One region of the Xanthomonas sp. NCPPB 3959 genome, then DNA from elsewhere that is predicted to be linked to it. Evidence: predicted binding sites of a transcription regulator. Region 1 holds the regulator's gene; each other region holds the start of a gene.

What was found. Region 1 encodes FliA, which starts transcription of late flagellar genes. Its sites were predicted from a motif close to TAAAGTTTNNCNNNCNNNGGCCGATAA; they were not measured.
Region 2: the regulator FliA is predicted to act here: its motif matches at 1,883-1,909, upstream of AC1KVG_RS20110 (methyl-accepting chemotaxis protein).
Region 3: the regulator FliA is predicted to act here: its motif matches at 1,999-2,025, upstream of motA (flagellar motor stator protein MotA).

What each region holds. Positions count from the first base shown of each region.
Region 1 covers NZ_JBWWVR010000001.1:108,816-112,089, reverse strand. The annotation lists gene flhF (flagellar biosynthesis GTPase FlhF) at 1-352, shown strand, start outside; gene AC1KVG_RS00415 (MinD/ParA family protein) at 339-1,223, shown strand; gene AC1KVG_RS00410 (RNA polymerase sigma factor FliA) at 1,220-1,993, shown strand; gene cheY (chemotaxis response regulator CheY) at 2,029-2,421, shown strand; gene AC1KVG_RS00400 (protein phosphatase CheZ) at 2,421-3,047, shown strand; gene AC1KVG_RS00395 (chemotaxis protein CheA) at 3,050-3,274, shown strand, end outside.
Region 2 covers NZ_JBWWVR010000024.1:3,820-7,093, reverse strand. The annotation lists gene AC1KVG_RS20125 (PI-PLC domain-containing protein) at 1-879, shown strand, start outside; gene AC1KVG_RS20120 (hypothetical protein) at 1,043-1,312, shown strand; gene AC1KVG_RS20115 (hypothetical protein) at 1,309-1,581, opposite strand; gene AC1KVG_RS20110 (methyl-accepting chemotaxis protein) at 2,046-3,274, shown strand, end outside.
Region 3 covers NZ_JBWWVR010000002.1:354,199-357,472, reverse strand. The annotation lists gene motB (flagellar motor protein MotB) at 1-1,102, opposite strand, end outside; gene motA (flagellar motor stator protein MotA) at 1,113-1,967, opposite strand; RNA gene AC1KVG_RS04545 (sX9 sRNA) at 2,396-2,467, opposite strand; gene msrB (peptide-methionine (R)-S-oxide reductase MsrB) at 2,568-3,032, opposite strand.

The DNA.
Region 1 (3,274 bases):
CCGCGCCCTGGCCGCACAGCTGAACTGGCTGCGCGCCGCGCACCAGGTCACCTCGCTGCTGGTGCTGCCGGCCAACGCCCATTTTTCCGACCTCGACGAGGTCGTACGCCGCTTCGCCCACGCCAAACCCCAAGGCGTGGTGCTGACCAAACTCGACGAGACCGGCCGCTTCGGCAGCGCCTTGTCGGTGGTGGTTGACCATCAAATGCCCATCACCTGGGTGACTGACGGACAGCGGGTCCCCGACGACCTGCACCGCGCCAATGCCGCCAGTCTCGTTCTTCGCCTTGAAGATTTGCGGCGCGCTGCCGATAAGCCCTGTACTCCGGAGCACAACCATGCAGTCGCGTGAATACGCCAAGCTGACCAACGCCTTCCCCCTGACGGCGACCCGTCCCGAGCCCTTGGGCCCGGTGCGCACCATTGCCGTGACCGGTGGCAAGGGTGGCGTGGGTAAAACCAACATCTCCGCCAACCTGGCCGTGGCCCTCGCCGAGATGGGCAAGCGCACCCTGCTGCTCGACGCCGACCTTGGCCTGGCCAACCTGGACGTGGTCTTGGGCCTGTCGCCCAAGTACACCCTGGCCGACCTGATCGCTGGCCGCTGCACGCTGGATGAAGTGATCATCGAAGGCCCCGGTGGCGTGTTGGTGGTCCCGGCCGCCTCCGGTCGCCGCCACATGGCCGAACTGGCTCCGGCCCAGCACATCGGCCTGGTCAACGTGTTCTCCGAGCTGGAACGCGACCTAGACGTGATGGTCATCGACACCGCCGCCGGCATCACCGACAGCGTGCTGACCTTCTGCCAGGCCGCCCAGGACACCGTGGTGGTGGTCTGCGACGAACCGGCCTCGATCACCGACGCCTACGCGCTGATCAAGGTGCTCTCGCGCGAACGCGGCGTGGACCGTCTGCAGATCATCGCCAACATGGTGCGCGACCCCAACGAAGGCCGCCTGCTGTACGACAAGCTGTCGCGGGTCTGCGAAAAATTCCTCGGCGACGTGTCGCTGAACTACCTCGGCCACGTGCCACAGGACGACTGGTTGCGTTTGTCGGTACAGCGCCAGCAACCGGTCATCAAGGCCTACCCCGCCAGCCCCTCGGCGCTGGCCATCGCAGAAATCGCGCGGCGTACCTCGCGCTGGCAGGCCCCCACCGTGCCACGCGGCAACGTCGAGTTCTTTGTCGAACGCATCATCCAACGGGGGGTCGCCGCATGAGCACCGCTACCGCAACCGCAACGACGGCCACCGCGCAGTACCGTGCAGTGCAACGCAACAACGCCAACGACATCGTCACCCAGCACGCCGATCTGGTGCGCCGCATCGCCCACCATCTGGCCGCGCGCCTGCCGGCGAGCGTGGAAGTGGACGACCTGATCCAGGCCGGCATGATCGGCCTGATCGAAGCCTCGCGCAGTTATGACTCCGAGCAGGGCGCCTCGTTCGAAACCTATGCCTCGATCCGTATCCGCGGCTCGATGATCGACGAGATTCGCAGAGGCGACTGGGTACCGCGTTCGGTGCACCGCCGTGCCCGCGACGCTGCTGCTGCAGTACGCAAGATCGAACAGAACACCGGCCGCGCCGCCGCCGCCACCGAAGTGGCCGCCGCGATGGAAATGCCGCTGCCCGATTACCTGCGTCTGATGGAAGACGCCGCGCGCGGCCAGGTGCTGAGCCTGGAGTCGCGGATCGAAGATCACGGCGAGCTGGACACCACCGCCAAGGGTGGCCCCAACCCGCAGCAGATGATGGAGCGTGGCGAGTTCGGCCGCGAGCTGGGCAAGGCCATCGGCCAGTTGCCCGAGCGCGAGCAGCTGGTGCTGTCGCTGTACTACGAACAGGAATTGAACCTGAAGGAAATCGGCGCCGTGCTCGGTGTCAGCGAATCGCGCGTCTGCCAGATCCACGGCCAGGCCGTGGTGCGTCTGCGCGGCCGCCTCAAGGTCTTCGAACTGGCCGATGCCGGTGTCGAAATTGACGAATGATTTTTTCGCGTATTTTTTAGTGTTAGGAGCTTGATGTGAACAAGAACATGCGGATTTTGATCGTGGACGACTTCTCGACGATGCGACGTATCGTCAAGAATCTGTTGGGCGATCTTGGTTTCACCAATACCGCAGAGGCCGAAGACGGCAACAGCGCATTGGCTGCGTTGCGGGCCGGCCCGTTCGATTTCGTGGTCACCGACTGGAACATGCCCGGCATGACCGGTATCGACCTGCTGCGCAACATCCGCGCCGACGCCAAGCTCAAGCACCTGCCGGTGATGATGGTGACCGCCGAAGCCAAGCGCGAGCAGATCATCGAAGCCGCCCAGTGCGGCGTGAACGGCTACATCATCAAGCCGTTCACCGCGCAGACGCTGGAAGAAAAGCTGGGCAAGGTGTTCGAACGTCTGGCGGCGACCGCCTGATGAACGCCACCGTGGAAACCAATGCCGAACGCGCTGCCTTGATCGACCGCCTGCAAGGCGCGCTCGATGCACTGGAAAGCGGTGACGAAGCCGCATGGAAGCGCGAGGTCGACCACCTCGCCGCCTTGCGCACCCGTCCGATGATGCAGGGCCTGAGCCGGCTCGCACGCGAACTCGGTCAGGCGCTGGGCGAATTGCCCACCGTGCCCGAAGAAGCCGGCGAGCTGGACGATGCGTGTTCGCGCCTGGACCACGTGGTGGAAATGACCGAAAAGGCCAGCCATCGCACGCTGGATCTGGTCGAAGAATGCCGTGAGCTGGCCAACCAGCTGCGCGACGGTGGTCTGAATCAGGACCAGGGCGCGCTGATGGACAAGATGCGCCACAACCTGACCGAACTGTCGCTGGCGCAGAGCTACCAGGACCTGAGCGGGCAGATCATCCGTCGCGTGGCCGGCATCGTGCGGCGCGTGCACGAAGGCTTCGGCGCACTCGGCCTGCCGCCGAAGAGCACCGAGCCGAAGAAAGACGACGGCGGTCTTGCCGGTCCTGCAGTCAAGGGCCTGGACCGTCACGCGGTGTCGCAGGACGACGCCGATGACCTGCTGTCCGGATTGGGGTTGTAACCATGAGTGCTGTTCCAGACGATATTGCTGCCGATTTCATCGTCGAGGCCCAGGAAATCCTGGATCGCCTCGGCGAACAGCTGGTCGCGCTGGAACAGGCACCGGACGAAGCCGACCAGCTCAACGCGGTGTTCCGCGGCTTCCACACGCTCAAGGGCGGCGCCGGCTTTCTGGCGATCAAGCCCATGGTGGAGCTGTGCCACGCCGCTGAAGAAACCCTCGGCATG
Region 2 (3,274 bases), on a different contig from region 1:
GGCCATCGCAGCTCGCCCGGCGACGAGGATCTGAGACGGATCGACGTCACCCTGGTGGATGTGAGCATCGGCCGGTTGCGTTACAACGACGTCTCCATGAAGGCCTCGCACAACAGTTATCAGCGCGACGAAACCCTGCGCGAGCAAATTACCTGGAACCCGAAAAATCACTACGACTGCGGGTGTGGCGGGTTGGAACTGGATATCGCCCAATCGGACGATGGTCTGGATTGGTCGGTTGGCCATAAGGGTTCCTACGATAAGCACTACCGTCAGCTCTCCGGCTTTTTGAGCGATCTGGCGGTGTGGTCGAAAGAAAATGACGGCCACGACGTGATCACCTTGCACCTGGACCTCAAACACACTGCGACCAAAGACTTCCCTGACCAACTGGATGCCTATCTCAAGGACAGGCTGCCGCGCATCTATACACCTGGCGAACTGATGGGGTCACAAGAGACGCTGGCACTTGGCGCCGAAAGGAATGGCTGGCCCTTCATTGAAGACTTGAAGAACACGTTTCTTGTCTGCGTGACCGGCAACAAGCAGGACAAACAGACCTATGCGGAGACCGCGCCGAAATCGCGGCTATGCTTCGCCGACAAAGACACCGATGGCGACGAGAATCCCTCGGATTCTCACCGGGTCTTTTTCAACTTCCACATCTTCCACTCTGATCGCGATCAATGGATGAAGACATTCAAGGCCTGCATCGGCAGACCCGAGGTCATCATCCGTGCGTATCTAGCCAATAGCGAAGACAACTGGAACGACTGTCTCGACAGCGGCTGTTGCGTGATCGCGACCAACAAGATCAGCGACCACGCCTGGGCACTGGTCGGCGCGCAGCGCTTCGCCAAGCGGGTGCCGTTGTTGTAGTGAAGGAATTTCCTTACGGCCCCGTTCGTGGTTCCTGACAGCGATGCGAGTGATTTTCTGGCAGAATCGGCGGCCTGCAGGCTGATGGACCATCGGCGTCGGCCCGCAGGCATGGACGCCAAAAGCGCTAATTAACCAAGGTCAAGGAGGATCACGATTGGGAATGTCATCGATTCGGCACGTGGGCGACTATCAGCTCACCGCGCATGTCACGCCCGGCCAAGGGCAGTTTTCGGCTGAACTGCTGCTCAGCAAATCCGGCGGCATTACCTTGCAGCGATACCGTGTGCCAGGCGATGCGTTCGCCGACAGCATCGCCGCGCATGATCACGCCAGGCAGTGGATGGCGATGTGCGAGGTCTCCAGCGATGGGCGCGTGCGCTTCGATGCGCATTGCCTCGATCAGGGCCGACGTGCAGTAGCCGCCGCCTAAGCAGGCGGGAAGCACCGGGTGAGCCGCTCGTTCCAGAAGGCGAGTTGCTCCAACGTGTGCGACTCAATGGGTTTTTCCACTGTCGACGACGCTTTGCGTTGCGCCACTGTGGCAATCAGCGATGCCGCCAGGCGATCCCAGCACAGTCTGAGCAAGGCCGGTTCGGGATGCGAAGCAAGCATTGCTTCCAGCATCGCCCCTTGCGCGACTCTTGATGCCTGCAATTCGCTCAGCGCATCGGTCACTGCCGTCATCCATTGCTCGGTCAACTGCTCCGTCATTTCCGCACGCGATCCCTTCTCAAGATGCACAGGCTATCCGCAATGCACGGGTTTGTACCGGCTGCGCGCAAGATTCGCCAAGACATTACTGAACCGTATGGCAGAGGTTTGCGCGAACCTCTGAAGCGATGCCTTTTCATCACCGAGCGCTGCCGACAGTGCCCTGGCAAGATCGCTTTCACTCGCTGCCGAGACGGCTTTCGACTCGTAGAAAATCTCAGCTGCGAACTTGCCGCCACTAAAACCAATGCCCGGCCTGACGGAGCGAATTACTCAGCTCGTCATCGAGTCAAGATTTTGTGAAATCTGCCGATAACGGATTGAGACACCTCGGCAAGCGCTAGCGAACCAGGCAAGCCGGTCGACGTTGGCGACAACGCCTCAGGTTGCTCGGGCAGGCCAGTCACTCGCCGGCTCCTCCCACTCCTCCGCCTTCTTCTCCAGGTCCCAGCATGCTACCCACGATCAAGAGCAAATTTATATTGGCATTGTTGGGAACGCTGATTCCGAGCATCCTGCTGTGTCTGTTCCTGCTGAACAGCCTGCACACCTCCAAGAACAATGTCGGCACGCTCTACAATCGCGACTTCACCGGCTCTGCGCTTGCCAGCAGCATCGACGGTCAGCTGACCCGGGTGGATATCAACATCCTGCGCATGATCGCCATCGGCACGCCCGAGCTGATCACGCAATGGAAGCAGGAAAACCAAACGCGCTTCACGCAGGTCGCGGCCAGCATCGTGGAACTCAAGCAGTTGCTGAGCCAGGAAGCCGAGCACACCGCCCAGCTGCAAAAGATCACGGCAAGCTATGCGCTGATGCAAGCGGGGATGCAGCGCCAGATCGAGTTGATCGAAGCTGGCGATATCGCCGGCGGCGCCGAGGTCAATCGGACCCAGGTCAAGGACAACGCCAACGCCACCTTTGCCGGGCTTGCCACCTTGCGTGACGAACTGGCCGCCTCTGCCAAGCTGCGCTATCAGCAGCAACAGGCCACCAACACGCGCGCGATCACCTTGTCGGCGATCGCGCTGGGGTTGATCGCGTTGGCCGGCGTGAGCATCGCGATGCTCCTGGGGAATGCGATTTCACGCTCGATCCAGCGGGCAGTTGCCGCCGTCGAGCAGTTGTCGCGCGGCGTGCTCGATGTCGATATCAAGGTCACCGGCAAGGACGAAACCGTGCAGTTGGCCAGTGCGGTCTATCGCATCCGCGATCGCCTGCAAGGCGTCATCGCCGCCCAGCTGGAAATGGCACGCCGGCACGATGCCGGCGAGATCAGCTACCGCATGGACGAAAATGCATTTCCTGGCGAGTTCGGTCACATGGTGCGCGATGCCAACGCCCTGGCCAGTTCGCATATCGCCATGACGATGCGCCTGACACAGATCATCGGGCGCTACGCCATCGGCGACCTTTCCGATGAGATGGATCGGCTGCCGGGCGAGAAGGCGGTGGTGACCGAGACGATGAACCAGGTCAAACAGAATCTGCAGGCGATCAATCAGGAAATCAGCCGCCTGGCTTCGGCAGCGGCAGCCGGGGACTTCAGCGTGCGTGGCGACACCGAGCGCTTCCAGCATGATTTCCGCGCCATGGTCACCAGCCTCAATCACCTGATGTCCACCGCAGACGGCAACCTGCAATCGCTGTCTGCATTGCTGCAGTCCATCGCCGCGGG
Region 3 (3,274 bases), on a different contig from region 1:
GCGGTGCGGCCGGCGCTGCGCCAGTGGCCGTGGTCGCTGCCGCAGCCGGTGTGCCGGTTGCGGTTGGCGCCGCTGCCGCCGCACCCGGACCCACCGATACACTGGCCGCCTTACCCGCAGCAGGCATCGCAGTCGGCGTGCCCACAGAAGCAGTCCCGGTCGCCGCCGCCGCACTCAGATCCGGCACATGCGTGTCGGCATCGTGGGTGGATTTACCTAGCGCCACGCCCTGGCCGGCGCCGGCCAAGGCGGTCTGCTCGGCGTCCTGGGTCATCACCACGATGCTGATGCGGCGGTTGATCGGATTCTGCGGGTTGGTCTTGTCGAACAGCACCGACGAGGACAAGCCCACCACACGGGTGACCTTGGCATCGGCCATGCCGCCGCCCACCAGCGCACGGCGCGCGGCATTGGCGCGGTCGGCACTGAGTTCCCAGTTGGTGTAACCGGCATCGCTGCTGTAGGCGGTGGTGTCGGTGTGGCCGGTGATGCTGATGTGGTTGGGCACCTGATTGATGAAGCTGGATAGCTCGCGCAGGATGTCCACCGTGTACGACTTGAGCTGATCGCGGCCGATGTCGAACATCGGGCGGTTCTGCTTGTCCACGATCTGGATGCGCAGCCCGTCGGGGGTGAGGTCGAGCAGCAGCTGGTCCTTGAACGGCTCCAGCGCCTGGCTCTTGTCGATGGCCTCCTTCAGGTCCTGCATCAGCGCTTCCAGGCGCTTCTTGTCCTTGGCGCGGCTGTCTTCGGTGGTGTCGGCAGCGTTGTCGCGCTTGCGGCCCATTTCGTCCTTCTGCCCCTTGGCCATGTCGGCGGTGCCGCCGAGTTTGATCATCGAGGTGCTGGCACCGCCGGGCCCGTTCATGCCGGGCGAAGGCGCCGGCGACTTGCCCGACAACGGGCTGGGATTGCGGAAATATTCCGAGATCGCCGCGCGCTGCTCCTTGGTGGTGGCGGCCATCAGCCACAGCACCAGGAAGAAGGCCATCATCGCGGTCACGAAGTCGGCAAACGCCACTTTCCAGGCGCCGCCATGATGGCCGCCGCCCTGCACCTTCTTGACCCGTCGGATGACGACGGTGGATTTGCCCTCGGCCATGACTGCGGCCCTACTTGATCGTCTTCAGGTGCGTTTCGAAATCCGCAAAGCTCGGACGCACGTTGGAGGGCAGCGTCTTGCGCGCGAATTCCAGCGCAATCTTCGGGTTGTAGCCGCGCAGGCAGGCCAGCAGCGCGGTCTTGACCGCCTCGTAGATGCGCCCGTCCTGATCGGCACGCGCTTCCATCGCCGCCGACAACGGCGCCACGAAGCCATAGGCCAGCAGGATGCCGAGGAAGGTACCGACCAGCGCGGCACCGACGTGGTGGCCGATCTCCTCGATCGGGCCACCGATCGAGCCCATGGTGATCACGATGCCGAGCACGGCGGCCACGATGCCAAAGCCGGGCAGGCCGTCAGACACCTTGCTCAAGGCATGCGAGGGCGCCATCGCCTCGTGGTGGTGCTTTTCCAGTTCCAGTTCGAGCAGCGGCTCCAGCTCGTGCGGCTCGATGTTGCTGCCGATCATCAGGCGCAGGCAGTCGGTGATGAAGTCCAGCAGGTGATGGTCGGCCACCACCTTGGGGTAGTTGCCGAAGATGGTGCTGTCCTGCGGTTTTTCGACGTGATCTTCCAGGGCCATGAAGCCGTCGCGGCGGGCCTTGTTCAGCAGTTCATAGACCAGGCTCAGGGTGTCCTTGTAGTCCTCGGACTTGTACTGCGGGCCCTTGAACACGCCCAGGACACTACTGAAGGTTTCCTTGACGATCTTGCCCGGCGTGCTCACCAGGAACGCGCCCAGCGCCGCGCCGCCGATGATCAACAGCTCGTACGGCTGCCACAACGCGCCCAGCTTTCCGTGCGACAGCACATAGCCGCCGAGGACACTGACGATGACGACGATGAAGCCGATGATGATGAGCATGGCGCAGCCAAAAGCAAACAGGGTTGCTGTTGTTTCGGCGCGCGCGGCGGATTCTTGAAGTGCACGGCGTGAAGGTGTGCGCTGTAACTGAACGATCGGTTGGTGCAATGACGGCTTCACATATGGCGATCAGCGGCATCGCGCTTACTGCGGCAAGGCGTTCACCGCAGTGTGGCTTGTGATGAAAAGGTCTGCCTGGTTGAGCTTGCGATCTGCATCGATTGCTGTGCGCGTCGAGACAGCGCATTGCAGCAAGCGGCCTCTGCATTGGCGGTGGCACCAGCATCGGCGGACTTGATGCGCAGGTTGCGCTCGGCAGCAACTTCAGCGTCTGCACCACGTCCCGGATGACCCGCCGCCGAGCGTCGAGCGTCATTGTCGTGGCAGTTTCTAGCACTACAGCGAGCAATGGTGTGGGCAGTAGGAGCGGATAACAGAACGTAGCGAGCGGCTGTCAGGTGGGTGCGGACGGCGCATAGGAACCGAAATGAACCGTGCATGCCGATTCCGAGCGCCGGCCGCGCCCGCCTGACGATTGCGCTGTAGTTCTGTGAGTCGCTCTGAGTGGGTCGCCACTGCTTTCTGGGCGGCCTCGCCAGGTCAGGCTGGTTGCGCTTCGGCGCCGTCGCGTTGCAGCGAGTTCGGCAGTGCGTGGCCATCTTCGGTGAAGCCCAGCGAGACCGAGTTCAGGCAATGCCGCTCGCCGGTTGGCGGCGGGCCGTCGGGGAACACGTGACCGAGGTGGCTGTCGCAGCGCGCGCAGACGATCTCGGTGCGGATCATGCCGTAGCTGATGTCGCGGATTTCGCGCACATGCGCCGCATCGTACGGGGCGAAGAAGCTCGGCCAGCCGGTGCCGGATTCGAACTTTGCGCTGGAACGGAACAGCGGCAGCCCGCACAGGCGGCAGGTGTAGACGCCCTCCAGCTTGTTGTCCAGGAACACCCCGCAGAACGGCGCCTCGGTGCCGTGCTGCAGCAGCACGCGCCGCTCCTCGTCGCTGAGCCCGGCGATCAGGGCATCGCGCTGGGCGGGGGAGGGCGGTGTCAGATCGAACTGGCTCATGAAGGCTCTCGTATACGCGCGCTGGCGGGGTGCCGCGTCTGCCCTCAGTGATGTGGGCGCAGCAGGCTGCGTTCAACCTAAGTGCTCGAAGCCCTCTTCCGTCCGCAGAGAATCAAGCCCCTCTCCCTGCGGGAGAGGGGTTGGGGTGAGGGTACGGGGCGAAGCCACTGCGCGGTGGGCACTGCTAGGCTTCGCTCGCACCCTCATCCGGCGCTGCGCGCCACCTTCTCCCGATGGGAGAA